DNA from 4 places in the Streptomyces sp. NPDC085931 genome. Region 2 is predicted to be linked to each of the others. Evidence: riboswitches for the same ligand, from Rfam matches in the RefSeq annotation. Region 2 holds a riboswitch; each other region holds the start of a gene.
What was found. A riboswitch is a leader RNA that binds a small molecule or an ion and turns the genes downstream of it on or off. The one in region 2 is predicted to bind cobalamin.

Region 1 (7,084 bases), on a different contig from region 2:
CTTCGGGTCGTTCTTCAGCGTCGCGAGGTCCGTCTTGTTGTTGGGCAGGTTGCCCTTGGCCATCAGGCCCTTCTGCCCGGAGGAGCCGGCGAAGGCGTTGATCCACTCGGCGGCCAGGTCCTGCGCGTCGGACTTCACCGGCACGGCGAGGTCGGAACCGCCCAGGAAGACGGGCATGTTCTTGCCGGACGGGCCGGGCATGACGAAGTTCTCGAGGTTGCCCTTGAGCTTGCCGGTCTTGTCGTTCTTCGGGTCCTCGGCGGTCGCGCCCTCCCAGGCGGCCGCGAAGATCATGGCGGACTTGCCCTGGCCGTAGACGATGTAACGGTCGGACTCGTCCTTGGTCTTGTCGCCGTGCATGTACTTGTCGACGACGTTCTTGAACTCCTTGAGGCCCTTGAGGGACTCGGGCGAGGAGAGCGTGGCCTTCCACTGGCCGCCCGACTCGGTGGCGATGGCGCCGCCGGCGTCGTAGACGAAGGACATGGCCGCGTACCAGTCGCGGGTGGGCTGGTACCAGGCGTTGAACTTGTCGCCCTGCTTCTTCTGGATCTTGTCCAGGGCGTCGGTCAGCTCCTTGTACGTCTTCGGAGCCGTCTTCACGCCGACCGAGGCGGCGATGTCCTTGCGCCAGTTGGCGACGCGGCCGCCGGCGTAGTAGGGGACGCCGTAGGTCTTGCCCTCGTAGGTCACCGAGGCCTTGAGGCCGTCCAGCCAGGCGTCGGAGTTGTCGAACTTGCCCTGGTCGAGGGGGGCGAAGGCGCCCTTGACCATGTAGCCGAGCATCTCGGTGTTGCCCATCTCGACCACGTCGGGGACCTTGTCCGTGGCGAGGACGGCGTCGAGCTTGGCGTTCTTGTCGGGCCAGCCGTAGTACTCGTGGTTGATCTTCAGGCCCGGGTGCTTCTTCTTCACCGCGGCGTCGGCGGCCTTCACCAGCTCAGGCCAGTTGTTCTGGGCGTCGACGGTGAGCCAGACGGTCAGCTCCTTGGCGTCCGCGCCCTTGTCCGAGCCCCCGTCGCCCTCGCCGCCGCACGCCGCGATGGAGACCATCATGCCCGCGATACCGATCGCGGCTGTCAGCTTGCGCTTCACGCCACCCTCCTCAGGGATCCCACAACCCCCCTGGCTCCCCGCAGTGAACGTGGGGCCGGGCCTGGACCATTGGTGTAGACCAGTACGGGGAGCTTGACCCAGGCCCACCACCCTGTCAAGGGTCGCGAGAAGGCTCTGACCAGCCGTTATGCGACCTACATATGCAGGAACCTTTAAGTAAGAAGCCAGCGAAAAGGCGGCTGCACCCGCCATACTTCAGGTAGACCACTGGGAGTGGTGGACTAGACCAAACAAGTCACCGACGGTATACAAGTGAGATCGTGTCGGCGGACCGAGCCGGGAAGGCGGAGCATGAGCACCGACGTCAGCAGTGCGGAGAACGAGAACGGGGTGCCCGTCCGTACCGCACGTGTGCCCAAGTACTACCGCCTGAAGAAGCACCTGCTCGACATGACGGAGACCCAGGCGCCCGGCACGCCCGTCCCGCCCGAGCGCACCCTCGCGGCGGAGTTCGACACCTCCCGCACGACCGTGCGCCAGGCGCTGCAGGAACTGGTCGTCGAGGGCCGGCTGGAACGCATCCAGGGCAAGGGCACCTTCGTCGCCAAGCCGAAGGTCTCGCAGGCCCTGCAACTGACCTCCTACACCGAGGACATGCGCGCCCAGGGCCTGGAGCCGACCTCACAGCTGCTCGACATCGGCTACATCACCGCCGACGACCGGCTCGCCGGGCTGCTCGACATCACGCCGGGCGGACGCGTGCTGCGCATCGAGCGCCTGCGCATGGCCAACGGTGAGCCCATGGCCATCGAGACCACCCACCTCAGCGCGAAGCGCTTCCCCGCCCTGCGCCGGTCCCTGGTGAAGTACACGTCGCTCTACACCGCGCTCGCCGAGGTCTACGACGTCCATCTCGCCGAGGCCGAGGAGACCATCGAGACGTCCCTGGCCACCCCGCGCGAGGCGGGCCTGCTCGGCACGGACGTCGGCCTGCCGATGCTGATGCTCTCCCGGCACTCGCTGGACCGCGACGGCCAGCCGGTGGAGTGGGTGCGGTCGGTCTACCGGGGCGACCGGTACAAGTTCGTGGCCCGGCTGAAGCGGCCCCAGGAGTAGCCGGCCGGCGGCGCGACCGGCCCGCCGCGGCCTCCGGTTTCTTTTGGGTACCGCATTGCGGACGAGGGGTTCCGCTCCCGGCACACCCTGACCTAGATTGCCTGCGCATTGCCCAGGTGATCACTTGAGGGGACGGAGCCGCCTGATGTCGCAAGCCCCGGAAGTCAGCAGAGGGCCGGTGGTGACGCCGACGCGCGTCGTCATCGCCGTCTGTCTCATAGCGCCCTTCGTTGCCATGCTGTGGGTCGGGTCGTACGCCAAGACCGACCCGGCCTTCATCGGCATCCCGTTCTTCTACTGGTACCAGATGGCGTGGGTGCTGATCTCCACGGCGCTGACCATGATCGCCTTCAAGCTGTGGCAGCGTGACCAGCGCGCCCGCTCGGCCTCGAAGGGCGGTGCGTCGCAGTGAAGGACGGCGTGAACGGCGTCGCACTCGCCGTCTTCATCTTCTTCTTCCTGGCCGTCACGGTCATGGGCTTCCTGGCCGCGCGCTGGCGTAAGGCCGAGAACGAGCACAGCCTGGACGAGTGGGGCCTCGGCGGCCGCTCGTTCGGCACCTGGATCACCTGGTTCCTGCTCGGCGGTGACCTGTACACGGCGTACACCTTCGTGGCCGTGCCGGCGGCGATCTACGCGGCGGGCGCGGCGGGCTTCTTCGCGGTGCCCTACACGATCCTGGTCTACCCGCTGATCTTCACGTTCCTGCCGCGCCTGTGGTCGGTCTCCCACAAGCACGGCTACGTGACGACCTCCGACTTTGTGCGCGGCCGCTTCGGCTCCAAGGGGCTGTCCCTGGCCGTGGCGCTGACCGGCATCCTGGCGACGATGCCGTACATCGCGCTCCAGCTGGTCGGCATCCAGGCCGTGCTGGACGTGATGGGCGTCGGCGGCGGCGAGGACACCAACTGGTTCATCAAGGACCTGCCGCTGCTGATCGCCTTCGGCGTGCTGGCGGCCTACACGTACTCGTCGGGTCTGCGGGCGCCCGCGCTGATCGCGTTCGTGAAGGACACGCTGATCTACATCGTCATCGCGGTGGCGATCATCTACATCCCGATCAAGCTGGGCGGTTTCGACGACATCTTCGCCAAGGCGGGCGACGCGTTCAGCCAGACCAACCCGGCGACGGGTGCGCCGCGCGGTGCGCTGACGCCGCCGGAGACGGGCCAGTGGACGTACGCCACGCTGGCGCTGGGCTCCGCCCTGGCGCTGTTCATGTACCCGCACTCCATCACGGCGACGCTGTCCTCCAAGAGCCGTGAGGTGATCCGCCGCAACACCACGATCCTGCCGCTGTACTCGCTGATGCTGGGTCTGCTGGCGCTGCTCGGGTTCATGGCGATCGCGGCCGGCATCAAGGTGCAGAACGGGCAGCTGGCGATTCCGCAGCTGTTCGAGACGATGTTCCCGGACTGGTTCGCGGGCGTGGCGTTCGCGGCGATCGGCATCGGCGCGCTGGTGCCGGCGGCCATCATGTCCATCGCGGCCGCGAACCTCTTCACGCGCAACATCTACAAGGACTTCATCAAGCCGGACGCGACGCCCGAGCAGGAGACCAAGGTCTCCAAGCTGGTGTCCCTGCTGGTGAAGGTGGGCGCGCTGGCCTTCGTCCTCACCATGGACAAGACGGTCGCCATCAACTTCCAGCTGCTGGGCGGCATCTGGATCCTGCAGACCTTCCCGGCCCTGGTCGGCGGCCTGTTCACCCGCTGGTTCCACCGCTGGGCGCTGCTCGCGGGCTGGGCGGTCGGCATGGTCTACGGCACGGTCGCCGCGTACGGCGTCGCCTCGCCCACGCAGAAGCACTTCGGCGGGTCCTCCAAGGAGATCCCCGGCATCGGCGAGATCGGCTACATCGGCCTCACGGCGTTCGTGCTGAACGTGGTGGTGACGGTGGTCCTGACGTTCGTCCTCAAGGCCCTGAAGGCCCCCGACGGCATCGACGAGACCAAGCCGGAGGACTACACGGCGGACGCGGGCGACCCGGGGGTGCAGGTGGAGCTGCCGCCGGCCACGGCCGGTTCCTCGCACTGACCTCCGGGGCGCCCGGCACCGCGCCCCGCACGACGAACGACCCGCAGCGGGCCGCCGTGAGACACCTCGCGGCGGCCCGCCGTCGTTCGCCCGCGGTCCCTCGCCCGGCGCCGGTGCCACGCCCGGTGAAGATCGCGGTGAAGATCACTCTGCACACCCGCCGGCTGACCCTCTGAAACCAGTGCGACACAACATCTGGGGGTGGTCTCCGAACCCGGCACAAGATGTATGCTCATGCTCGCTGTCGCCGCAGGGGAATCCGGTGCGAATCCGGAACTGTCCCGCAACGGTGTACCCATGCCCTTATAGGCGCATGGGCGTCAGTCCGAGGACCTGCCGACGGCGCACCCGGCCACCCGGCCGGTGTGCCTGACGTCCGGGCCTCGTGGAATGGGCCGGTGGACGCGACGCCGCGTGCGCTCGTGTGCTGCCCCCTGCCCTCGACGAGGCCCCGTGCCGAGCGAGGGAGAGCCCCACGTGACCATCGCGCCAGCCGATCCGGTCTCAGCCGCCGACGAAACCGCGGAAGAAGCGCACGACGCCTCCGGTGCCGCCCTGTTGCGGACCCTCACCGAGCTGACCGCCGACCTCCCCGACGCCGACCCGGGCCGGGTCGCCGCCGCCGCCCTGCGCGGCCGGTCCGCGCGGGCGGACGAGACGGAGTTGCGCGAGCTGGCGACCGAGGCGGCCGCCGGTCTCATCTCCGAGGACCCCGCCTACTCCCGGCTGGCCGCCCGGCTGCTGACCGTCTCCATCCGCGCCGAGGCCGCCTCCCAGGGCGTCACGTCCTTCACGGAGTCGGTCGCCGTCGGCCACCGCGAGGGGCTCATCGCCGACCGCACCGCCGACTTCGTCCGGCTCCACGCGGCCCGGCTGGACGCCCTGATCGACACCGCCGCCGACGACCGCTTCGGCTACTTCGGCCTGCGCACGCTGCACAGCCGCTACCTGCTGCGCCACCCCATCACCCGCAAGGTGATCGAGACGCCCCAGCACTTCATGCTGCGCGTGGCGAGCGGCCTCGCCGAGGACGACACCGCACGGGCGGTGGACGAGGTCGCGGCGCTCTACCGGCTGATGAGCCGCCTCGACTACCTCCCCTCCTCCCCCACGCTCTTCAACTCCGGCACCCGGCACCCCCAGATGTCGTCCTGCTACCTCCTCGACTCCCCCAAGGACGAGCTGGACTCCATCTACGACCGCTACCACCAGGTCGCCCGCCTGTCGAAGCACGCCGGCGGCATCGGCATCGCCTACTCCCGCGTCCGGGCCCGGGGTTCGCTGATCCGCGGCACCAACGGCCACTCCAACGGGATCGTGCCGTTCCTGAAGACCCTCGACGCCTCGGTCGCCGCGGTGAACCAGGGCGGCCGCCGCAAGGGCGCCGCCGCGGTCTACCTGGAGACGTGGCACTCCGACATCGAGGAGTTCCTGGAGCTGCGCGACAACACCGGCGAGGACGCCCGCCGTACGCACAACCTGAACCTGGCGCACTGGGTGCCGGACGAGTTCATGCGGCGGGTGAACGCCGACGCGCAGTGGTCGCTGTTCTCCCCCGCGGACGTGCCCGAGCTGGTGGACCTGTGGGGCGAGGAGTTCGACGCCGCCTACCGGGCCGCCGAGGCGAAGGGCCTGGCGCGCAAGACGCTGCCCGCGCGCGAGCTGTACGGCCGGATGATGCGCACCCTGGCGCAGACCGGCAACGGCTGGATGACCTTCAAGGACGCCGCCAACCGCACCGCCAACCAGACCGCCGAGCCGGGCCACGTGGTGCACTCCTCCAACCTCTGCACGGAGATCCTGGAGGTCACCAGCGACGGGGAGACGGCAGTCTGCAACCTGGGCTCGGTCAACCTCGGCGCGTTCGTGGCCGACGGGGACATCGACTGGGAGCGGCTGGACGCGACCGTCCGCACGGCCGTGACGTTCCTCGACCGGGTCGTCGACATCAACTTCTACCCGACCGAGCAGGCGGGCCGCTCCAACGCCCGCTGGCGCCCGGTCGGCCTCGGCGCGATGGGCCTGCAGGACGTCTTCTTCCAGCTGCGCCTGCCCTTCGACTCGCCCGAGGCGAAGGCCCTGTCCACCCGGATCGCCGAGCGGATCATGCTCGCCGCCTACGAGGCCTCCGCCGACCTGGCCGAGCGCAGCGGCCCGCTGCCCGCGTGGGAGAAGACCCGCACGGCCCGGGGCGTGCTGCACCCCGACCACTACGACGTGGAGCTGACCTGGCCGGAGCGCTGGGCGGCCCTGCGCGAGCGGATCGCCACGACCGGCCTGCGCAACGCGCTGCTCCTGGCCATCGCGCCCACGGCCACCATCGCCTCCATCGCGGGCGTCTACGAGTGCATCGAGCCGCAGGTGTCCAACCTGTTCAAGCGCGAGACGCTCTCGGGCGAGTTCCTCCAGGTCAACTCCTACCTGGTGGAGGAGCTGAAGCGGCTCGGCGTGTGGGACGCCCGCACCCGCGAGGCCCTGCGCGAGGCCAACGGCTCGGTGCAGGACTTCGCCTGGATCCCCGAGGACGTCCGCGCGCTCTACCGCACGGCCTGGGAGATCCCGCAGCGCGGCCTGATCGACATGGCGGCGGCCAGGACCCCCTTCCTGGACCAGTCCCAGTCCCTGAACCTCTTCCTGGAGACGCCGACCATCGGAAAGCTCTCCTCGATGTACGCCTACGCCTGGAAGTCCGGGCTGAAGACCACGTACTACCTGCGCTCGCGCCCGGCGACCCGGATCGCCCGCGCCGCCCGCGCCACCGTCCCCGTGCAGGCCACCCCGGACCCCGAAGCGGTCGCCTGCTCCCTGGAAAACCCCGAGTCCTGCGAGGCCTGCCAGTAATGAGCACCCAGAACCTTCTCGACCCCGGCTTCGA
Region 2 (7,084 bases):
GGTCCGATCCTCAGCCTCGACCCCGCCGTGTTCACCACCTTCGTCGACTGGGCGGCTGCGACCGCCGATTGATCGAAGGTGACGCGTCACTCCCCGGTTGGACCGAGGGCGCGTCGAACGTGACGGGCGTCTCGAAGGCCGCCCGCCGGGTGGCCCGGCGCAGCGCCCGCAGCACCGCCGGGCCCAGGGTGAGCGTCAGCACCACCGTGACGACCGCCCGGCCCAGGTCCCAGCCGAGCGACGTGGCCAGGCAGTACGCGAGGAACCGGGCCAGGTTCGTGGCGACCGGCGCGTCCGGGTCGAAGGCGACGTTCGAGGCGAGGGTGCCCATGAAGGGCCAGCCCGCCAGGTTCATCACCGTGCCGTAGACGAACGCCGCGAGGAAGCCGTACACCGCGAGCAGCGCGAGCTCGGCCCGGCCCCGCAGCCGGTCCGGGCCGGGCAGCAGGCCCGCCGCCATCGCGAACCAGCCCATCGCCAGCATCTGGAACGGCAGCCAGGGCCCGACCCCGCCCGTGAGCAGTGCCGACGCGAACATCGTCACCGCGCCGAGGACGAATCCGAACCCGGGGCCGAGGACCCGGCCGCTCAGCACCATCAGGAAGAACATCGGCTCGATGCCGGCGGTCCCGGCGCCGATCGGCCGCAGGGCCGCCCCCGCCGCGGCCAGCACGCCGAGCATCGCCACCGCCTTCGGGCCCAGCCCCGACTCCGAGATCGTCGCGGCCACGACCGCCACCAGCAGCACCAGCAGACCCGCGAAGAGCCAGGGCGCGTCCTGCGCGTGCGCGCTGATCCGCGAGTCCGGCGGCGCGAGGAAGGGCCAGCCGAAGCCGGCCACCCCGACGGCACCGACCAGGACCAGCGCGGCGACGGAACGGGGGCCGAGACGGACGGCCCGCGCCTGCCGCTGCCCGCTCACGCGGCGTCCTCGGGGCCGAGGGCCGCGCGGACCTGGGAGACCGTGAGCCACTGCTGCGGGGCCAGGATCTTGGTGACCTGCGGGGCGAAGGACGGGGAGGAGACCACGACCTCCGCCGTCGGGCCGTCCGCGATCACCTCGCCCTCGGCGAGCAGCACGACCCGGTCGGCCAGCTCCGCCGCCAGTTCCACGTCGTGCGTCGCCAGCACGATGGCGTGGCCCTCGGCGGCCAGGCCGCGCAGCACCGCGACCAGCCGGGCCTTCGCCGCGTAGTCCAGACCGCGGGTCGGCTCGTCCAGCAGGAGCAGCGGCGGCCGGGCCGTCAGCACGACGGCCAGGGCCAGCGCGAGCCGCTGCCCCTCCGACAGGTCCCTGGGGTGCGTGTCGTCGGCCACGCCCGGCAGCAGGTCCGTGACCAGGGCCCGGCAGGTGCCGGGGGAGGCGCCCGCGTCCTTGTCGGCCGCGGCGCACTCGGCGGCGACGGTGTCGGCGTAGAGCAGGTCACGGGGCTCCTGCGGGACCAGGCCGACCTTGCGGACGAGGTCCTTGGGGGAGGTGCGGTGCGGGACGGCTTCGCCGAGGCGGACGGTTCCCGAGCTGGGGGTGACCAGGCCGACCAGTGAGTTGAGCAGGGTGGACTTTCCGGCGCCGTTGCGGCCCATGAGGGCGATCGTCTCGCCGGGGGTGATGGTGAGGTCGACGTCGCGGAGGGCCCGGACGCGGGCGCGGGTGACGCAGAGGGCGTGGAGTGCGCCTACCGGGGTGGGAGCTGCCGAGCGTTCGCGGGTGCGGGTGGGCTGTGGCTTCTCGCGCAGTTCCCCGCGCCCCTGAGGGGCGTCGTTCTCCAGTCGGCGTCTGAGGTCTGCCGCCCTGCGCCTGGCGTCGCGGACCGTCATCGGCAGCGGGGTCCAGCCCGCCAGCCGGCCCAGGGCCACCACCGGCGGGTACACCGGCGAGACGGCCATCACCTCGGCCGGGGCGCCCAGCACGGGGGCGGCGCCCGGGGACGGCAGCAGGACGACCCGGTCGGCGTACTGGATGACGCGCTCCAGGCGGTGCTCGGCCATGAGGACCGTCGTGCCCAGGTCGTGCACCAGCCGCTGGAGGACCGCCAGGACCTCCTCGGCGGCCGCCGGGTCGAGCGCGGAGGTCGGCTCGTCCAGGACCAGGACGCTCGGGTGCGGGGTGAGCACCGAGCCGATCGCCACCCGCTGCCGCTGGCCGCCGGAGAGCGTGGCGATGGGCCGGTCGCGCAGACCGGCGAGGCCGAGCAGGTCGAGGGTCTCCTCCACGCGGCGGCGCATCACGTCCGGCGCGAGACCCAGCGACTCCATGCCGTAGGCCAGTTCGTCCTCGACGGTGTCGGTGACGAAGTGGGCGAGCGGGTCCTGGCCGACCGTGCCCACCACGTCGGCCAGGTCACGCGGCTTGTGGGTGCGGGTGTCGCGGCCGGCGACCGTGACCCGGCCGCGCAGCGTGCCGCCGGTGAAGTGCGGGACGAGACCGCTGACCGCGCCCAGCACGGTCGACTTGCCCACCCCGGACGGGCCCGCCAGCAGGACGAGTTCGCCCTCGGGGACCTCGAAGTCGATACCCCGGACGGTCGGCGCGGCGGCCCCGTCGTACGTGACGGACACGTCCTCGAAGCGGATCACGACGGCTCCTTGGGATCGGGGGCGGCGAACGCGGGCAGCAGGCCGAGCAGGACGGCCGCCGCCGGCCAGAGGGGAAGAACCGGCGCCACGAGCGGGACCACGCCGGGGTGCAGGGCGGCGGGATCGCGCACGGAGGCGAGCGTGAGCAGGACCGCGACCGCCACGCCCGAGGCGACGACCAGCCAGGCGCGCACGTCCCAGCGGTCCGGGCGGTAGCGGGTGCGCAGAGAGCGGCGGCCGCCCAGCCTGAGTCCCGCGAGGGCGGCGACGGCACCGGCCAGGAGCACGGGCACACCGTAGGTGCCGCCCTCGGCCGTGAGCAGCCCGTACGTTCCCGCGCAGACGCCGAGCAGGCCGCCGAGGGTGAGGGCGGCGGTGGTCCGGCGTACCGCTGCGGGCACCCGGGCCGAACGGCCGTAACCGCGGGCGTCCATCGCCGCGGCGAGGGAGACCGAGCGTTCCAGGGCGCCCTCCAGGACGGGCAGGCCCACCTGCAGCAGGCCCCGGACGCCCTTGTCGGGGCGGCCGCGCAGCCGGCGGGCGGCGCGCAGGCGCTGGACGTCGGCGATGAGGTTCGGGGCGAAGGTGAGGGCCACGACCACCGCGACGCCCGTCTCGTACAGCGCGCCCGGGAGGGACTTCAGCAGACGCGAGGGGTTGGCCAGGGCGTTCGCGGCGCCCACGCAGATCAGCAGGGTGGCCAGTTTCAGGCCGTCGTACAGGGCGAAGACCACGGCCTCCGCGGTGACCGCGCCGCCGAGGCGGATGCCCTGCGCCCAGACGGGCAGCGCGACCTCGGGCAGGGTGAACAGGGTGTGCGTACCCGGAATGGGGGAGCCGAGCAGCACCGCGAAGCACAGCCGGATCAGCAGCACGGCCAGGCCGAGTTTCACGAACGCGCCGTAGGAGCGGGACCAGGGGGTGTCCGGGCGGCGCGTGGCCACGACGTACGCGGAGACGGCGACGAGCAGGGCGAGCAGCAGCGGGTTGGTGGTGCGGGTGGCCGCGGTGCCGAGGGCCAGGGCCCACAGCCACCAGGCGCCGGGGTGGAGCGAGCTACCCACGCCGGCGCGCCTGCCAGAGGGCCGCCCCGCCCAGGAGCACCACCACGCCGACGCCCGCCACCAGGCCGAGGGACGGGCCGTCGTCCGGCTGCTCCCGCTCCCCGGCCGCCGGGCCCTTCTTCCGCTGCGCGACCGGCTCGCCGCAGCCCCGCTCCGGGTAGCCGGCGATCGCGCACAGCAGGGCGTTGGTGTCGTAGCGCAGCGGCCCGGCCACCGCGGCCAGGGCCTGCGCGGTCGTCGCCTCGGGGGAGACCCGGGCGCAGGCCGTGCGCGCGGCGGGCGGTTCCTCGCCCTCGGGGGCGTCCGCGGGGGTGCCGAAGTCCAGGACCAGGGCGACGCGTTTGGTGCCGTCCCGGGCGGGTGTCCTCGCGCAGATCTCCGCGAAACCGGCTCGGCCGCGCGGCCGGGCCGCGTCGGCGGAGTCCTCGCTCACCGCGAAGCGGAAGCCCTGGACGGCACCGTCCGAGGGGCGGGCCGTGGACGGGCCCTGGGTGGCGTAGACCCAGCGGTCGCCCTCGCGCTCCCAGAACGACCAGTAGCGGTAGCCCGTGGCCTGCGCCGCCTGACCCGCGCCCACGACCAGCAGGAGCGCGGCCAGGACGAGGACAACGGCCCGCCGGATCACGGCTGCTGCTTCCGGCGGCCGGTGAACAGGAACCCGATGCCGATGCCCGCCACGAGGCAGACGCCGACGTACCACCACACGCCGAACACGGAGCCGGAGTCCTCGTCCTCATCGGCGGCCTTCGCGCCGGACTTCGCGGCGGACTGCGGGGCCGGGCCCGTCGCGTTCAGCTGCTTCACCAGGTCGGCGCCGCCGAAGTCGCGCGGGTCCGTGCCCGTCGCGTGGGCGGCGAAGATCAGCTGCGCGTAGGCGGCCGGGCCGCTCTGCGCGGCCCAGGTCGCGGAGTGCTTCGCCAGCCACCGCACGGACTCGACCGCCTGCTCGCGGTCGCCCCGCGCGGCGAGCGCGACGACCGCGTCGGCGGTGTTGCCGTAGTCGGGCTGGGGCTCGGCTCCGGCCAGGGCCGACATCAGGTGGTCGTCGTCCTCGCCGAGGGCGGAGGCGAGGTACGCGGCCCCGTTCGCCGCCGCCCGCTCCGGCGTGCGCGGCTCGGCGCAGCCCGCGCCGGACTTCTTCTCGCCGGGCTTCACCACCATGCCCTGGCCCAGCGCGCCGAGCACCCCGGCCGCCGTGGCGTCCGCGTTGGCGACCAGCTTGCCCTTCTTGTCCGGCTGGAACGCGAACGCCCCGGCGCCGTCCCCGTCGCAGGGGAGCGCGAGCTTCAGCAGCGCGTCGTAGGGCGACCGGCCGCCCTTCTCCACCCGGCCCGGCTCCTCGCCCGCGGCCGCGAGCGCGCCGATGACGACCGAGGTGGAGTTGGTGTCGCTGGCGCCGCCGGGCGCGTAGCCCCAGCCGCCGTCCTTGTTCTGCACGGACTTCAGCCAGCCGACGGCCTTGCCGGTGACGTCGTCGTGCCCGCCCAGCGCGGCCAGGGCCTGCACGGCGGCGGAGGTGGCGTTGGTGTCGAGCGGTGTCCTGTCGTCGCAGGCGGCGGCGGGGTCGGGGCGGTAGGCGGCGAAGCCGCCGTCCGCGCACTGCTGGCGCACCAGCCACTGCACGGACTTCGCGGCCGGCTTCACCCCGGCCGTGTCCTGCGCGAGCAGCGCGAGCGACTGGCGCCACACGCCGTCGTACTTCGGGTCGGAGTCGCCGTACAGGGCGGAGGGGAGCGCCCGGGACGGCGAGGGGGACGGGTCGGCGGCGGCCGGGGTGGCGGCGCCGATCACGGCGACGGCGGCCAGGACCGCGGCGCTGCGGCGAACGTTCATGATCGGCGGGTGCCTCTCCCTGTGAGGGAGCCGGGCGGCACGGGACACCCCGGCGGCTCGGCTCCGTATACCTCGACGGTGCCGTGCGCCGGCGGGCTGCCGGGCACGTGAGCCGGTCACGAACCGTGACGGGGCGATCCGGCTCACCGCCTGGTGGGGTGGCGGTTCACGGTTGCGAAGGTCAGCGCCGGAATTGCACCGGCTTCCCCCCGTACGGTGTGATGACGACCCGCTCACTGTACCCGCCCGTAGCGAACCGCCCGATGGCGGCGTCCGCAGCAGGTCCGCCGGGCAGCTAACTCCTGTGAACAGCAGTGGAGTTGATCCGCCCAGCGGTGTGGACCGGCTAACGTGGGGCTTCCCGACCACAGGCAGGAGCGTCCATGACCGAGCAGGTGGAGAACTCCGCGCAGGAGCCGTTCGACAAGATCGACACCTCGGTGCCGCACTCGGCCCGGATCTGGAACTACTGGCTGGGCGGCAAGGACAACTACGAGGTCGACCGCGTCGCCGGTGACGCGTTCCGGGAGATCTTCCCCGGCATCGAGACCGGCGCCCGCGCCGCCCGCTACTTCCTCGCCCGCGCCGTCCGCCATCTCGCCGCCGAGGAGGGCATCCGGCAGTTCCTGGACATCGGCACCGGACTGCCCAACGTGGACAACACCCACCAGATCGCCCAGAGCGTCGCCCCGGAGAGCCGGATCGTCTACGTCGACAACGACCCGCTGGTCCTCGCCCACGCCCGCGCGCTGCTCACCAGCACCCCGGAGGGCGTCACCAACTACGTCGACGCCGACCTGCGCCGGCCGGAGACGATCATCCGGGAAGCCGGCAAGACCCTGGACTTCGACCGGCCCGTCGCGCTGATGCTCATGGGCATCCTGGGCCACATCGAGGACCATGACGAGGCCCGCTCGATCGTGCGGCAGCTGGTGGACGCCCTGCCCTCCGGCAGCTTCCTCGTGAGTTACGACTCCACCGACACCAGCGAGGAGTACGTCCGGGCCATCCATCAGTACAACGAGGGCGGCTCGGTCCCCTACATCCTGCGCAGCCCGGAGCAGATCGCGCGCCACTTCGACGGACTGGACCTGCTCGAACCGGGCGTGACGTCCTGCTCCCGCTGGCGCCCCGACGCGGCGGCCCTGGGGCTGCCCGCCGAGGTGCACCAGTACGGCGGAGTGGCCCGCAAGGCCTGAGCGGCCGCCCCGGCGTCGCGGCCGCCGGGCGGTCCGCCGGCCGTCAGGTCTCCTGGAGCACGCGGTGCAGGATGGTCGGAGTCTCGTCCGGTGACTCGGCTTCGACCACCAGCCGGTTCATGGCGTCCCAATAGCGCTCGATCTCCCCGGGCTTGTCCGGGTACAGGGCGGTGGTGAGCTTCTCCACGTAGACCATGTCCGGCAGTTGCCCGCCGGGCAGGCGCAGGATGGTCACCGGGCCGCCCTCGGCCGCGTGCCCGCCGGAGGTGAACGGCAGGATCTGCAGCGTCACCTGCGGCAGCCGGCAGGCCTCGATGAGCTGCCTGAGCTGGGCGCGCATCACCCGGATCCCGCCCACCGGACGGCGCAGCGCCGCCTCGTCGAGCACGGCCCACAGCCGGGTCGGCGGCT
Region 3 (7,084 bases), on a different contig from region 2:
CCGCGCACGCCGGGAACCTCGGCCAGCGCCCGCTCGGCCCGGTCGACCAGGGCCGGGTCGACGGCGTCCAGCACCCGCCGGAACACCTCCCGGGCCGCGTCCCGCAGGACCAGCGCGATCGCCGCCGTGATGGCCAGGCCGACGACCGGGTCGGCCAGGTGCAGGCCCAGGGCCGAGCCGCCGGCCCCCAGCAGCACGGCCAGGGACGTGAAGCCGTCCGTGCGGGCGTGCAGTCCGTCGGCGACCAGCGCCGCCGAACCGATCGCACGGCCCACGCGGATGCGGTAGCGGGCCACCCACTCGTTGCCCGCGAAGCCCACCAGCGCGGCCACGGCGACCGCCGGGACGTGCTCCACCGGGCGCGGGTCGAGCAGCCGGTCGACCGCGGTCCAGCCGGCGAAGACCGCCGACGCCGCGATCGTCAGCACGATCACCAGGCCTGCCAGGTCCTCGGCCCGGCCGTAGCCGTAGGTGAAGCGGCGCGTGGCCGCCCGCCGCCCCAGCACGAAGGCGATGCCGAGCGGCACGGCGGTCAGCGCGTCCGCGGTGTTGTGCACCGTGTCCCCGAGCAGCGCCACCGAACCGGAGGCGGCCACCACGAACGCCTGGGCCAGCGCCGTCGCGCCGAGCACCGCGAGCGAGACCCACAGCGCCCGCATGCCGCGCGCGGAGGACTCCAGCGCGGAGTCGACCTTGTCGGCCGTCTCGTGGGAGTGCGGGGTGAGCAGGTGCGCCAGGCGGTGGCGCAGGCCGTGCCGGCCGTCGCGCGCACGGCCGTGGACGTGGACGTGGACGTGGGCGTGTGCGTGGGCGTGCCCGTGGTCGTGGGGGCGGCTGTGCGGGTGGGAGTGCTCGTGCCGGTCGCTCACGGGGGTTCCCTTCCGGTGCGGGCGAGTGGACGCGCACGCGTCCTCGGCGCCATTATGTGCGTATGAGCGCACGCATGCACCTGTCATCTGCGCACCATGCGCATCAGCGCAGCCCCGGCGAGGAGCAGTTCGCGCTGGCCGCCGAACGGCTGGCGCTGCTCGGGGACCGGACCCGGCTCGCCCTGCTGCACGTGCTGAGCGGGGGAGAGGCCGATGTCACGACGCTCACCGAGGCGTGCGGGGCGGCCCGCCCGGCCGTCAGCCAGCACCTGGCCCGACTGCGCCTGGCCGGCCTGGTGAACACCCGCAAGGAGGGCCGCCGGGTCGTCTACTCACTCCGCGACGGCCATCTGCGCCGGCTCGTGGACGAGGCGCTGAACGTGGCGGACCACCGGATCGCCGACCGTCCCCCGCACGACTGAGTCAGGACCGCGCGGCGCGTCGTAGGACTGAGTCAGGACCGCGCGGCCGTCGCACGACCGAGTCCATAGCGCGTGGCCGTCGCACGACCGAGTCAGTATCGTGCGGCCGTCGCACGACAAGTCAGTAGCGTGCGGCCGTCCCCAGGTACTGCTCGGCGAAGGCGGCCGCCGCCGCGGGCGAGGTGAACAGGCGGCGCAGCCGGGCCAGCGTGGTGCCCGCGCGGAACGGATCACCCGCCGCCGTGCCGTGGTACACCTCGGACAGCCACTGCGAGAACTCCTGGTAGTCCCACACGCGCCGCAGACAGGCCCGGGCATAGCCGGCCAGGCCGCCGCCCTCGCCCCGGGTCAGCCGGTCCACCAGCGCGTCACCCAGCAGGAAGGCGTCGTGCAGGGCGAGGTTCATGCCCTTGGCGGCGATGGGCGCGACCAGATGGGCCGCGTCACCGGCCAGGAAGAGCCGGCCGTGCACCATCGGCTCGACCACGTAGTCGTGCATGTCCAGCACACGCTTCTCGATCAGCCGCCCCTCCGTCAGCGGCGGCGCGCCGGACGCCCCGAGCCGCTCCCGGAGCTCCGCCCAGACCCGCTCGTGCGGCCAGTTCTCCGGGTCGTCGCCCGGCGGGCACTGCAGGTAGTAGCGGGTCACCTCCGGGCTGCGCGGCATCTGGCCGGCGAACCCGCGGGCGTGACAGCCGAACAGCACGCAGTCCGCGGACGGCGGGGCCTCGGCGAGCAGGGCCAGCCAGCCGATGCCGTAGTCGTGCCGGGCGATCCGGACCCGGTCCGGGGGCAGCGACGCCCGGGTCACCCCGCGCGCCCCGTCGCACCCGGCGACGAACTCCGTGCGCACGACCTGCCGTTCGCCCGTGTCCGGGCAGGCGTACGACACCGAGGGCCGGTCGGAGTCGAGGTCGTGCAACCGTACGTCCCGGACGCCGAAGACGATCCGGCCGCCGCGCACTTCGGCGTACTCGCGGACCAGGTCCGTCACCAGCAACGGCTGCGGGTAGACGAAGTGATGGCTGCCCGTCAGCTCGCCGTAGGAGAAGCGGTAGCGCTCCCCGTCGAAGCGGAACTCGCACGCGGTGTGCAGTTCCGCCCGGTCCAGCAGATTGCGGGCGAGGCCCCGCTTCTCCAGCCCCCGTACGGCCCACTCCTCGATGACCCCGGCCCGGGGCCGCTGTTCGATGAACTTGCGCGTCTCGGTCTCCAGGACCAGGCAGTCCACCCCGGCGGCCTGCAGGATGTTGCCGACGGTCAGACCGGCGGGGCCGGCGCCCACGATGACGACCGGAACGCGTTGCGGGGCGCCGGAGTCGGCAGGCGGCGGTGGCTGGGTCATGCCGCTCATTATGGAGGCCCCCGCCCGGGGACGGGCACGTTCGGGGCGCCCGTCCGGGGAGCGCCTCAGGAACCCTGCGCGCCGCCCCGGCCGAGCCGCGGGATCTCGATCGCCGGGCAGCGGTCCATCACCATCTCCAAGCCCGCGGCCCGGGTCCGCTCGAAAGCCGCCTCGTCGACGACGCCCAGCTGGAACCAGACGCCCTCGGCGCCCTTGGCGACCGCCTCGTCCGCGACGGCTCCGGCCAGCTCGCTGTTGACGAAGACGTCCACGACGTCCACGTCGAAGGGGATGTCCGCCAGGCTCGCGTACCCCTGCTCGCCGTGCACCGGCTCGGCCTTCGGATGCACCGGCACGACCCGCTTGCCGTAGCGCTGGAGCACGGCCGCGACGCCGTACGCCGCGCGCTGCCGGTTGGACGACAGGCCCACCACGGCCCAGGTGTCGCCGAGCTCGTCGAGAATCCTGCGGACCGTTGCGTCGTCGCCGTACACCGGCGGCCTCCTCGGAACGTCGTGGCTGAACTGCTGTCCGGGCAACGACGCGGGGCGCGCGCTGATTCCCCGCGAACCGCCGTGATAGCTTGCCGAGGCCAGTCGAACCCATGTACGTGGGTCAGGGAATCCGGTGGAAATCCGGAACTGACGCGCAGCGGTGAGGGGGACGGGCGGGGCCTCGGCCACTGGACTCCGGCACGGACGTCCGGGAAGGCGCTCCGCTCCGGGTGAACCCGAGTCCGAAGACCTGCTGGCGGCCCCCGCGGCCGGTGCGCGGCGGGGGAGCACCGTACGACCGGGCTCCGCGATCGGGCCCTCGACGACTGAGGACTGGTTCCCCGTGCCCCTCGCCCCACCCGCCCGTGCCGCCGTGCTGCTCGCGGCCGGCTCCCTGCTCCTGACCGGCTGCGGCGACGCCGAGCCCGCCCCAGCGAAGGCCGCCGCGGCCACCCTCGTCAACTGCGGCCACGAGGTGCGGGTCGGCGCCCCGCCCCGGCACGCCGTCTCCCTCGACCAGGGCAGCACCGAGATCCTGCTCCCCCTCGGCCTCGCCGACCGCCTCGCGGGCACGGCCACCTGGACCGACCCCGTGCTGAAGGGACTGGAGAAGGACAACGCGCGCGTGCCGCGCATCGCCGACGGCACCCCCTCCTTCGAGCGGGTCCTGGACGCGGACCCGGACTTCGTCACCGCCTCCTTCGTCTCCACCCTCGGCCAGGGCGGCGTCGCCACACGCGAGCAGTTCGAAAAGCTCGGCGTCCCGACCTACGTCTCCCCGTCCGACTGCGCCGGCAAGGACAACTCGGGCGGCGGTGACGGCGCCCGCGACAAGGCTCTCGGCATGGACGCGGTCTACGGGGAAGTGCGCGACCTCGCGGCCGTCTTCGGCGTGAAGGAGCGCGGCGACGAGCTCGTGGCCTCCCTCCGGCAGCGGATGGAGAAGGCCACCGCGGGGGTCGACGCCTCCGACGTGACCCTCCTGTACTGGTTCGCCAACTCCGAGTCGCCCTACATGGCGGGCTGTTGCGGGGCGCCCGGCATCATCACCCGCTCCCTCGGCGCGAGGAACGTCTTCGACGACACACACCAGGAGTGGCCGCAGATCAACTGGGAGACGGTCGCCGACCGCGACCCCGACGTCCTCGTCATCGGCGACCTGACCCGCACGTCGCAGACCGCCGAGTCGGCCGCGAAGAAGATCGCCTTCCTGGAGTCCAACCCGGCCACGAAGAACATGGACGCCGTCCGGCACAAGCGGTACGTGCTGCTCAGCGGCCAGGCCATGAACCCGACCATCCGCACGGTGGAGGGCGTGGAGCGCGTCGCCGCCGGGCTGCGCCGGTTCGGCCTGGTGAAGTGACCGCCCCGGGCCTTCCGGACGCCGGGGCCCGGTCCCGCCGCGGGGCCGGGCTCGCCCTGGGCGCGGCCGGGGCTGTCGCACTCGCCGCCTCCCTCGCGATCGCCATCACCATCGGCCCCGCCGACATCGGGGTCGGTGACGTGTGGTCCGTGGTGGCCGCCCATCTCGGCCTCGGCCATTCCGGCCTGACACCGATCCGGGACGGCATCGTCTGGCAGCTGCGGCTGCCGCGCACCCTGCTCGCCGCCGTCTGCGGAGCCGGACTCGCCGTGTGCGGGGCGGTGATGCAGTCGCTGCTGCGCAACCCGCTCGCCGACCCCTTCGTGCTCGGGGTCTCCTCGGGCGCCTCCACCGGCGCGGTCCTCGTCGTCGTGCTCGGCGCGGGCGGCGGTGCCGTCTCCGTCTCCGCGGGCGCCTTCATCGGGGCGCTGGTCTCCTTCGCGCTGGTCCTGCTGCTCAGCCACACCCTGGGCGGCAGCACCGACCGGGTGGTCCTCGCCGGGGTCGCCGCCATGCAGCTGTTCTCGGCGCTCACGTCCTTCGTGGTGATGACCTCCGCCGACGCCGAGACGACCCGGGGCGTGCTGTTCTGGCTCCTGGGCTCCCTCGGCGGCGTCGGCTGGACCGACGTGTGGCTGTGCCTGGCGGTGCTGGCCGTGGCCCTGGTGGTGTGCCTCGCCTACGCCCGTACCCTCGACGCCTTCGCCTTCGGCCAGGACGCGGCGGCCGCGCTCGGGGTGTCCGTGGCCCGCACCCGCCTGGTGCTGCTGTGCGTCACGGCCCTGCTCACGGCCGCGCTGGTCAGCTCGGCCGGCGCGATCGGCTTCGTCGGGCTGGTCCTGCCGCACGCCGCCCGGGCGCTGGCCGGGCCCGGGCACGCCCGGCTGCTGCCGGTCACGGCGCTGGCCGGTGCGGTGTTCCTGGTGTGGGTGGACACGCTGGCCCGGACCGTCCTGGATCCCCGGGAGGTGCCGGTGGGCGTGGTGACCTCGCTGATCGGGGTCCCGGCGTTCGTGGCCGTGCTGTACCGGACCCGGAGGACGCGGTGAGCGGGACGGGAGCGGGAGCGGGGGCCGCCGACCGCCGGGCCGGGCGCAGCGCGGGTGAGGCGCGGGGCGAAGGGCTCGAGCGGGCCGGGCTCCCTGACGGGGTGCCAGGTGAGAGGGCTGAGCGGGATGAGAGGGCTGAGCGGGCCGGCTGTCAGGGCGACGGGCTGCGGGCCGAGCGGGTCGGGCGTCGGACCGACGGACGCCTCATCCTCGACGGTGTCGTCCTCGCGCCGGAGCCCGGCTCCACCCTCGGCGTGCTCGGCCCCAACGGCTCCGGCAAGTCCACGCTCCTGCGGCTGCTGGCCGGACTGCTCGCCCCGACCGCGGGGGTCGTCACCCTCGACGGCACACCGCTGGGCGACCTGCCCCGCCGTACCGTGGCCCGCCGCCTCGCCGTCGTCGAGCAGCAGTCGGACACCCAGGCCGACCTGACGGTGGAGGACGTCGTACGGCTGGGCCGCATCCCGCACCGGCGGGCCTGGACACCCGCCTCGGCGGACGACGAGCGTGCCGTGCGGGCCGCCCTGGAGCGCACCGGCCTCGCCGATCGCGCCGGCCGGCGCTGGCACACCCTCTCCGGTGGCGAGCGCCAGCGCGTCCAGATCGCCCGCGCGCTCGCCCAGGAGCCCCGCGAACTCCTCCTGGACGAGCCCACCAACCACCTCGACATCCACCACCAGCTCGGCCTGCTCGCCCTGGTCGCGCGGCTGCCGGTCACCACCGTGGTCGCCCTGCACGACCTCAACCTCGCGGCGATGTACTGCGACCGGGTCGTCGTGCTGTGCGCGGGGCGGGTCGTCGCGGGCGGGACACCGGCGGACGTCCTCACCGAGGAGCTGATCGCCGAGGTGTACGGGGTGCGGGCCGCCGTCCACCCGGACGGCCCCGAGGGGCGCCCCCACGTGCGGTTCCTGGGCACGCTGGACTGAGCGACGGCTCACTCCGTGGCGGGACGGGTGGGCCGAGGTGACCGGAAAACGGCGCGCATGACTGCGCGGGCGGGCCCGCCCGCCTACGCTCGCCTCGTGCTGCGCATCATCGACGCCCGTACCGGCGAGCCGGCCGCCGCCGCCCCGGCCCGCCGGGGCCTGACGCGCGTGGAGGTGCACGCGTCCGGCTCCGAACCGACGGACCTGCGGGTGCTGCTGGTCGCGGACCTGCTCGTGCGGGCCCTGGAGATCGGCGGCACACCCGTGTGGGCCCTGCTGACCGGCGGTCACCGCCAGGCCGAGCTGCGGGCCCGGGCCGCGGCCCTCGGCATCCGTCTCTTCGAGGACAGCCACGATGTCGGCGCGGGGCTCGGTGAGGCCCAGGTCGTCCACGTGGCGGCCGAGGGCGGCCCGGCACCGGACGGCCTGCGCATCGCCGTGGCACCGGTACGACCGGACCCGCCCGGCCCTCTCCGCCTGGTCGGGCCATCCGGCCCGTTCGGCTCCCTCGGCTCCTCCGACGCGTCCGTACGGCCGGGCCCGGCCGACCCGCTCGGCCCCTCCGGCCTGCCCGACCCCTCCGGCGAGGCCCGCCTCACCGACGAGGCCGGTC
Region 4 (7,084 bases), on a different contig from region 2:
GCTGTGGCACCCCACCAATCCCCGTGCGACCACGGGGAGTTCGGGCCGCGGCAACGAACTTCCCACCTGCATGAGACGAGGACGAGTGCTGCTAGCGGGCCGCTACCGGCTGGATGTTGAGATCGGGCGCGGTGGAATGGGGGAGGTCTGGCGGGCCTACGACGAGACGCTCGCCCGAGCGGTGGCCGTCAAGCTGCTGCTGCCCCAGGACACCGACGCCACGGCGGCCTCCCGGTTCCGCCTGGAGGCCCAGACCGCCGGGCGTCTCAACCACCCGAACCTGGTCGGCGTGCTCGACTTCGGCGAGTACGACAACCGGCTGTACCTGGTGATGGAGCTGGTCGAGGGCGACAGCCTCGCCGGGGTGCTGGCCGCGTCGGGCGCGCTCCCGGCCGGCCGGGTGGCCGACCTCGCCGCCCAGGCCGCCGCGGGGCTCGCCGCCGCGCACGGGCAGGGCATCGTGCACCGCGACATCAAGCCCGCCAACCTCCTGCTGGACCACCACGGCACCCTGAAGATCGGCGACTTCGGCATCGCCCGCTTCCTCGACGACCCCGGCGCCGCGCTCACCGCGACCGGGCAGATCGTCGGCACCGGCCTCTACCTCGCGCCGGAGCGCGCCCTGGGCAAGCCGGCCGGCCCCGCCTCCGACATGTACTCCCTGGGCTGCGTGCTCTACCAGTTGCTCAGCGGCCGCCCGCCGTTCGAGGCCGACACCGCCGTCGCGCTCCTGCACCAGCATCTCGACGCCGCCCCCGTGCCGCCCCGCGAGCTCGGCGTCGCCGGTCTGCCGCCGGCGTTCGAGAACTACCTGCTGGGGCTGCTCGCCAAGCAGCCCGAGGACCGGCCGTCGGCCCAGCAGGCCGCCGAGTGGTTCGCCGGCGGTGCCTGGCAGGGCCGGCCCGAGCCGCTGCCGGCGGCCGCGTCCCCGGCGACCTCCCCGGCGCCGTCCCCGGTCCCGGGGGCCCACGCACCGGCCGGGACCGGCGCCCCGGTCACGTACGCGCTGCCCACGGGGTCGCGCACCGCCCCGGGCGGGCGGGCCCGCCGCGCGGCGCCGCGCGGCGGGACGGGCAGCGGTCCGCAGGGCGGGCCGGGCACCCGCGCCCTGGGCGGGACGGGCAGTCGGGCGCGGGGCGGGGCGGCCAACCGTGCGCGGGGCGGCTCGGACGGCCGGTCGCGTCTGGCGGTCACGGCCGCCGCCGCGGCCCTGTTCCTCGCGGCGATGTACCTCGGCATGGTGTGGTTCGCGCCCGAGGACACCGCGACGAAGGGCACCGAACCCGACGCCTCCCCGTCCGCGAGCAGTCCGGCGGCCCCCGCGGAGCCGAGGTCCGCGGCCTCCGCCGGACCGGTGACGTCCACCGCGGGGAGCGGCGCGACGCCGGCCGCCGGCACCGTGGGCGATGTCACCCCGTCCCCCGAGGCGCCCGCCGCCCCGGGCCCGGCCGAGCCGACGCCCGGCCCGTCGAGCCCGGCACGGGAGCCGGGCGCGGGCGGCGTGGAACAGGTGGAGCAGCCGGGGCAGCGGCCTGCGCAGGTCCCGGCGGACGGCGGGGAGGACGCGGACGACGACGGTGCCGAGGGAGACGACTGAGCGGGCCTGCGCCGGTGTGCGAGCGGGCGCCCCCTCGCGCGCCCCCTGGGGCGGCTTGTCATCGCCCTTACGGCGGCCTTATTGTCACCACGCCTTGGTGAACGGGAAATCCGGTGTGATGCCGGTGCGGCCCTCGCCACTGTGAATCGGGAAGTCCGGCTCCGGCCCTCGCGGGCAGCCACTGGGTCCTCGTGACCCGGGAAGGCGGAGTCCGGGCGGTGGTACCCGTCAGCCAGGAGACCGGCCAAGGCGCGTCAACCATCCACGAGGTGCTGGAGAGGGTCTGCTGAGCCATGCACATAGCCGAGGGTTTTCTGCCTCCGGTGCACGCGGCCGCCTGGGGCGTCGCGTCGGCGCCGTTCGTCGTCCACGGAGTCCGGTCACTCACCCGTGAAGTGCGCGAGCACCCCGAGAGCACCCTGCTCCTCGGAGCCTCCGGTGCCTTCACGTTCGTCCTGTCGGCGCTGAAACTGCCGTCCGTCACCGGCAGTTGCTCGCACCCCACGGGCACCGGTCTGGGGGCCATCCTGTTCCGGCCGCCCGTGATGGCGGTGCTGGGCACCATCACCCTGCTGTTCCAGGCGCTGCTGCTGGCGCACGGCGGGCTCACCACGCTCGGCGCCAACGTCTTCTCCATGGCGATCGTCGGGCCCTGGGCCGGCTACGCCGTCTACCGGCTGCTGCGCCGCTACGGCGTGCCGCTCATGGTGACCGTGTTCTGCGGGGCGTTCGTCGCCGACCTGTCCACCTACTGCGTCACCAGCGTGCAGCTGGCGCTCGCCTTCCCCGACCCGGGCAGCGGATTCCTGGGCGCGCTCGGCAAGTTCGGGTCCATCTTCGCCGTCACCCAGCTCCCCCTCGCGGTCAGCGAAGGGCTGCTGACGGTGCTCGTGATGCGGCTGCTGGTGCAGTCCAGCAAGGGTGAACTGTCCCGGCTGGGCGTGCTGTCCGGCGCGCGCGAGGCCCGGACGGAGGCGGTGGCGCGATGAGCCGGAACACGAGGATCAACCTGCTGCTGCTGCTCGTCGTGGCCGCCCTGGCGGTGCTGCCGCTGGCCCTCGGCCTCGGCGACCACAAGGACGAGCCGTTCGCGGGCGCCGACGGCGAGGCCGAGACCGCGATCACCGAGATCGAGCCGGACTACGAGCCGTGGTTCTCCCCGCTGTACGAACCGCCGTCCGGGGAGATCGAGTCGGCCCTGTTCTCCCTCCAGGCCGCGCTCGGCGCCGGTGTCCTCGCCTACTACTTCGGCCTGCGCCGGGGACGGCGCCAGGGCGAACAGCGCGCGCTGGAGCGGGAAGCCGGGAGCGCGCCCGCCGGCGCGGCCGGGAAGCCCGCCGACGGCCGGGACTGAGCCCGGGTGCTGCCGATCGACGCGGCGGCGCACAGCAGCCGCTGGCGCCGCCGCCACCCCGTGGACAAGGCCGTGCTCGGGCTCGGTCTCACCGTGCTCGCGATCTCGCTGCCGCCCTGGCCGGGCGCGGCGCTGGTGCTGGTGACGGCCCTGGCGCTGCTGCTGGGGCCGGCGGGCGTGCCGGGCCGGCGGCTGTGGCGGGCCTACCGGGTGCCGCTGGGCTTCTGCGTCACCGGCGCGCTCCCGCTGCTGGTCCGGATCGGCGGCCCGGACGGTTTCGTCTCCCTCGCCGGTGACGGTCCCGTGCGGGCCGGGGAGTTGCTGCTGCGCACCTCGGCGGCCTCCCTGGGCGTGCTGCTGTTCGCCTTCACCACCCCCCTGTCCGATCTGCTGCCGCGGCTGGTCCGGGCCGGGGTGCCCGCGCCGGTCGTCGACGTGGCGCTGGTGACGTACCGGATGAGCTTCCTGCTGCTGGACACCGTGCGCCGCGTCCGGGAGGCCCAGGCCGCGCGGCTCGGCCACACCAGCCGGGCCGCGGAATGGCGCTCCCTGGCCGGTCTGGGCGCCACCGCGTTCGTGCGGGCCTTCGACCGTGCCGCCCGCCTGCAGGCCGGACTCGCCGGGCGCGGCTACGACGGCACCCTGCGCGTGCTGGTGCCGCAGGCCCGGGTCTCCGCCCGCTTCACGGCCGCCGGTGGTGCCCTGCTCGTGGCGCTGACCGTCCTGACCTTCGTCCTGGAAAGGCCGCTGACATGAGCGAGCCCGCCCTCGTCGCCCTGCGCGGCGCGTCCTTCGGCTACGAGGACGGCCCGCCCGTGCTCAGCGGCCTCGACTTCGACATCCGTGAGGGGCGCGCGCTGGCGCTGCTCGGCCGCAACGGCAGCGGCAAGACGACCCTGATGCGCCTGCTGAGCGGCGGACTGAGGCCGCACGAGGGCCGGCTGACGGTCGACGGGCAGCCGGTGACGTACGACCGCAAGGGCCTGACCCGGCTGCGCACGACCGTGCAGCTGGTGGTGCAGGACCCGGACGACCAGCTGTTCGCCGCCTCGGTCGAGCAGGACGTGTCGTTCGGTCCGCTCAATCTCGGCCTGGACCACGCCCGGGTGCGGGCGCGGGTGGCGGAGGCGCTCGCCGCCCTGGACATCACCGCCCTGGCCGACCGCCCCACGCACCTGCTCTCCTACGGGCAGCGCAAGCGCACGGCCATCGCGGGCGCGGTCGCCATGCGGCCCCGGGTCCTGATCCTCGACGAGCCGACGGCCGGACTCGACCCCGACGGGCAGGAACGGCTCCTCGCCACGCTCGACGGGCTCCGCGCCACCGGCACCACGGTGGTGATGGCCACCCACGACGTGGATCTCGCGCTGGCCTGGGCCGACGACGCGGCGCTGCTCACCCCGTCCGGCGTCCGCACCGGCCCCGCGCCCACGGTGCTGGCCCGCACGGACCTGCTGCGCGCGGCGGGGCTGCGGCTGCCGTGGGGCGCCGCCGCGGCCGAACTGCTGCGCGCCCAGGGGTTGCTGGCCGGCACGGACCCGGGGCCGCGCACGCCCGCCGAACTCGCCGCCCTGGCCACCGGGCGGCCGGGGGCGGCCGGGGCCCCGGGCGTGGTGTCCCGGCGCGGTCAGTCGAAGTAGGACTGGAGCGTGCCGCGGCGCCGCACGTCCAGGGTCGCGCAGTGGAACGAGCCGCCGAAGGGTGCGTAGTGCAGCAGGTCGCAGGGGATCGGCTCGAAGCCCCACTGCTCCAGGGCGCGCAGCATGCCGGTGTGGTGCCGTTCGGCGATGACCCGCTTCTCGTCGACCATGAGCACGTTCATGCTGAGCCACTTGCCGCACATCGAGGTGACCTTGAGCAGCCGCTCGTCGATCGGGTCCGGTTCGGGCGCGACCAGCACGTCCCAGGAGTCGAGGACGTCGGGGAGGTGGTCGGGGTCGATGTACTCGGGGTTGATCAGCACCTTGCCGGGGGCGAGCAGCACGAACGTGGTGTCGATGTGCATGGGCGTACGGCAGCGGCTGGGGATCTCGTGGATGCGGTACTCGGGGCCGAGGTGGCGGCGCAGCCAGTCGATGCCCATCGCGTTGGTGACGTTGCTGCGCGTCACGAACAGATCGCGCCCGGCCCGGACGAAGTCCGCCGCGTCGAAGACGGGCTCGAACTCGGTGAGGATGTACCGCATCGGTTCGCCGTCCTGCGGGACCCGGAAGTCCGGATCGAACAGCTCGTCCGTCAGCTGCGGTTTGGGCGCCGCCGTCCAGCGCGCGCCGCGCCGGAAGTAGTCCTTGAGGATCGGCCGGTAGGAGTGCGTCTCGAAGTAGCGGCACGGCCAGGCCATGGGCGTCTCGATGATCTCGTCACCGATCACCAGCATGCTGTCCCGCGGGCAGGTGTTGCAGAAGCCGCGTGAGGACCAGTCGGGTGTGCCGAAGCGGCGCTTGTGGTCGACCGCGTCCGGACGGCGGACCGTGACCCCGAGGGATTCCAGCAGGGCGACGAAGGCGTCGATCTCCTGCTGGGCCTGCTCGACCAGCAGCCGCGGATAGCGCAGCCCCGCGGCGAGCCCCTGCAGGCGCCCGGCCCAGGGCGGCACGTTGCAGGTGACCACCGGGTGGCCGGAGGGGATCGTCGCGCCCTCCAGACGCCCGACGATGATCTCCTCCAGCGGATCCCACTCGTTGTGCGAGTTGACCGGCCGGGCCAGGTCCTGCGCGCCGGGGCCGGCCGGGGCGGGGTGCTGCACGGCCGCGTCGGCGGCGGTGACCGTACCGGGGCTCTCTGTGACCGCCATGCTCACCACTCTTCCGGTCGCACGCTTCGGTGGCACGCCGCGCTGTGGCACGGCGCGGGGCGGCCCGCCGGAGTGTGCCCTCAGCCGTCGCACGGGGGCTCCGGCACCCGCGCGGGCGGGCCGGCCGTGCAATACGGTTGCCCGCCTTCGGGCACTTCACTACGTTGCCGAGGTGGATCCTTTCTCGACCTCCTGGGCGGCGCTGCGCGCGGCCGTCGCCGACCTGACCGACGAGGACTTCACCCGGCCGTCCGGCTGCGCCGGCTGGCTGGTGCGGGACCTGGTGTGCCACCTGGTCATCGACGCGCAGGACGTCCTGATCACCCTCGCCACCCCGTCCGACCGGGAGCCGACCCGGGACGCGGTGACCTACTGGGAGGTCTCCGACACCCCGCCGACCGGCGAGGACCCGCTCGACGCGCTGACGGTGCGGCTGGCCGCCGCCTACCAGGAGCCGCACCTGCTGAAGTTCCACCTGGACGACGTGGGCTCCGCCGCCGGCCGCGCCGCCCGGCTCGCCGATCCGGCCGGCCGGGTCGGCACCCGCGACGAGGTCCTCACGGTGGCCGACTACCTCTCGGTGTACGTGCTGGAGTGGACGCTGCACCACCTGGACCTGATCGCCCACCTCCCGGACCCCCGGCAGCCCCCGGCGGCGACGCTCACGCGGGCCCGCGAGCTGCTGGAGCGGATCGCGGGCGGCGCCTTCCCCGCCTCGTTCTCCGACGTGGACGCGCTGCTGATCGGCACGGGGAGGCGGGCGCCGGCCGAGGCGGAGCGGGCCGCGCTCGGGGAGCTGGCCGGCCGCCTCCCGCTGTTCCTCGGCTGAAAACGCCTGTTGCGAGGGCCGCCGTCGATCCTTTCCGGACGAGGTGGGAGCATGGCCGGTATGGACATCCGCCGCAGGAACCACGTGAACGTCACCGGTCCCGAGGACGCCCCGGTGCTTCTCCTGGCACACGGGTTCGGCTGTGACCAGAACATGTGGCGTCTGGTGGCGCCGGTGCTGGCCGAGCGCTACCGCGTGGTGCTGTTCGACTACGTCGGCTCGGGCAAGTCGGACCTGGCGGCGTGGAGCGAGGAGCGATACTCCTCGCTGCACGGCTACGCCCGCGACGTCGTGGAGGTCTGCGAGGAGCTCGGGCTGCGGCAGGCGGTGTTCGTGGGGCACTCGGTCAGCGCCATGGTGGGCGTGCTCGCCGCGCAGGCCGCGCCCGAGCGGATCGGGGCCCTGGTGATGGTGACGCCCTCGCCCTGCTACATCGACAGCGGGGACTACCGCGGCGGCTTCAGCACCGAGGACATCGACGAGCTGCTGGCCTCCCTGGAGGCCAACTAC

Region 1: it holds a riboswitch for cobalamin, as region 2 does, so the genes downstream of both, ACIGAN_RS11675 (ribonucleoside-diphosphate reductase subunit alpha) here and ACIGAN_RS22610 (prenyltransferase/squalene oxidase repeat-containing protein) in region 2, are expected to answer to the same signal.
Region 3: it holds a riboswitch for cobalamin, as region 2 does, so the genes downstream of both, ACIGAN_RS24365 (ABC transporter substrate-binding protein) here and ACIGAN_RS22610 (prenyltransferase/squalene oxidase repeat-containing protein) in region 2, are expected to answer to the same signal.
Region 4: it holds a riboswitch for cobalamin, as region 2 does, so the genes downstream of both, ACIGAN_RS15150 (energy-coupling factor ABC transporter permease) here and ACIGAN_RS22610 (prenyltransferase/squalene oxidase repeat-containing protein) in region 2, are expected to answer to the same signal.

The regions. Positions count from the first base shown of each region.
Region 1 covers NZ_JBITSK010000005.1:106,349-113,432, reverse strand. The annotation lists gene ACIGAN_RS11695 (extracellular solute-binding protein) at 1-1,095, opposite strand, end outside; gene ACIGAN_RS11690 (GntR family transcriptional regulator) at 1,408-2,172, shown strand; gene ACIGAN_RS11685 (DUF3311 domain-containing protein) at 2,318-2,584, shown strand; gene mctP (monocarboxylate uptake permease MctP) at 2,581-4,209, shown strand; cobalamin riboswitch at 4,395-4,565, shown strand; gene ACIGAN_RS11675 (ribonucleoside-diphosphate reductase subunit alpha) at 4,687-7,050, shown strand; gene ACIGAN_RS11670 (ribonucleotide-diphosphate reductase subunit beta) at 7,050-7,084, shown strand, end outside.
Region 2 covers NZ_JBITSK010000010.1:189,095-196,178, reverse strand. The annotation lists gene ACIGAN_RS22635 (DUF397 domain-containing protein) at 1-72, shown strand, start outside; gene ACIGAN_RS22630 (ECF transporter S component) at 32-922, opposite strand; gene ACIGAN_RS22625 (ABC transporter ATP-binding protein) at 919-2,577, opposite strand; gene ACIGAN_RS22620 (CbiQ family ECF transporter T component) at 2,574-3,641, opposite strand; gene ACIGAN_RS22615 (SCO2322 family protein) at 3,634-4,266, opposite strand; gene ACIGAN_RS22610 (prenyltransferase/squalene oxidase repeat-containing protein) at 4,263-5,474, opposite strand; cobalamin riboswitch at 5,585-5,726, opposite strand; gene ACIGAN_RS22605 (SAM-dependent methyltransferase) at 5,858-6,673, shown strand; gene ACIGAN_RS22600 (DUF5753 domain-containing protein) at 6,717-7,084, opposite strand, start outside.
Region 3 covers NZ_JBITSK010000012.1:4,150-11,233, forward strand. The annotation lists gene ACIGAN_RS24345 (cation diffusion facilitator family transporter) at 1-869, opposite strand, end outside; gene ACIGAN_RS24350 (ArsR/SmtB family transcription factor) at 932-1,291, shown strand; gene ACIGAN_RS24355 (4-hydroxybenzoate 3-monooxygenase) at 1,413-2,636, opposite strand; gene ACIGAN_RS24360 (CoA-binding protein) at 2,702-3,130, opposite strand; cobalamin riboswitch at 3,213-3,403, shown strand; gene ACIGAN_RS24365 (ABC transporter substrate-binding protein) at 3,474-4,493, shown strand; gene ACIGAN_RS24370 (FecCD family ABC transporter permease) at 4,490-5,542, shown strand; gene ACIGAN_RS24375 (ABC transporter ATP-binding protein) at 5,644-6,471, shown strand; gene ACIGAN_RS24380 (hypothetical protein) at 6,529-7,084, shown strand, end outside.
Region 4 covers NZ_JBITSK010000006.1:389,018-396,101, reverse strand. The annotation lists gene ACIGAN_RS15155 (serine/threonine-protein kinase) at 71-1,597, shown strand; cobalamin riboswitch at 1,676-1,861, shown strand; gene ACIGAN_RS15150 (energy-coupling factor ABC transporter permease) at 1,891-2,586, shown strand; gene ACIGAN_RS15145 (energy-coupling factor ABC transporter substrate-binding protein) at 2,583-2,951, shown strand; gene cbiQ (cobalt ECF transporter T component CbiQ) at 2,958-3,707, shown strand; gene ACIGAN_RS15135 (ATP-binding cassette domain-containing protein) at 3,704-4,591, shown strand; gene ACIGAN_RS15130 (amidinotransferase) at 4,579-5,745, opposite strand; gene ACIGAN_RS15125 (maleylpyruvate isomerase N-terminal domain-containing protein) at 5,918-6,574, shown strand; gene ACIGAN_RS15120 (alpha/beta fold hydrolase) at 6,635-7,084, shown strand, end outside.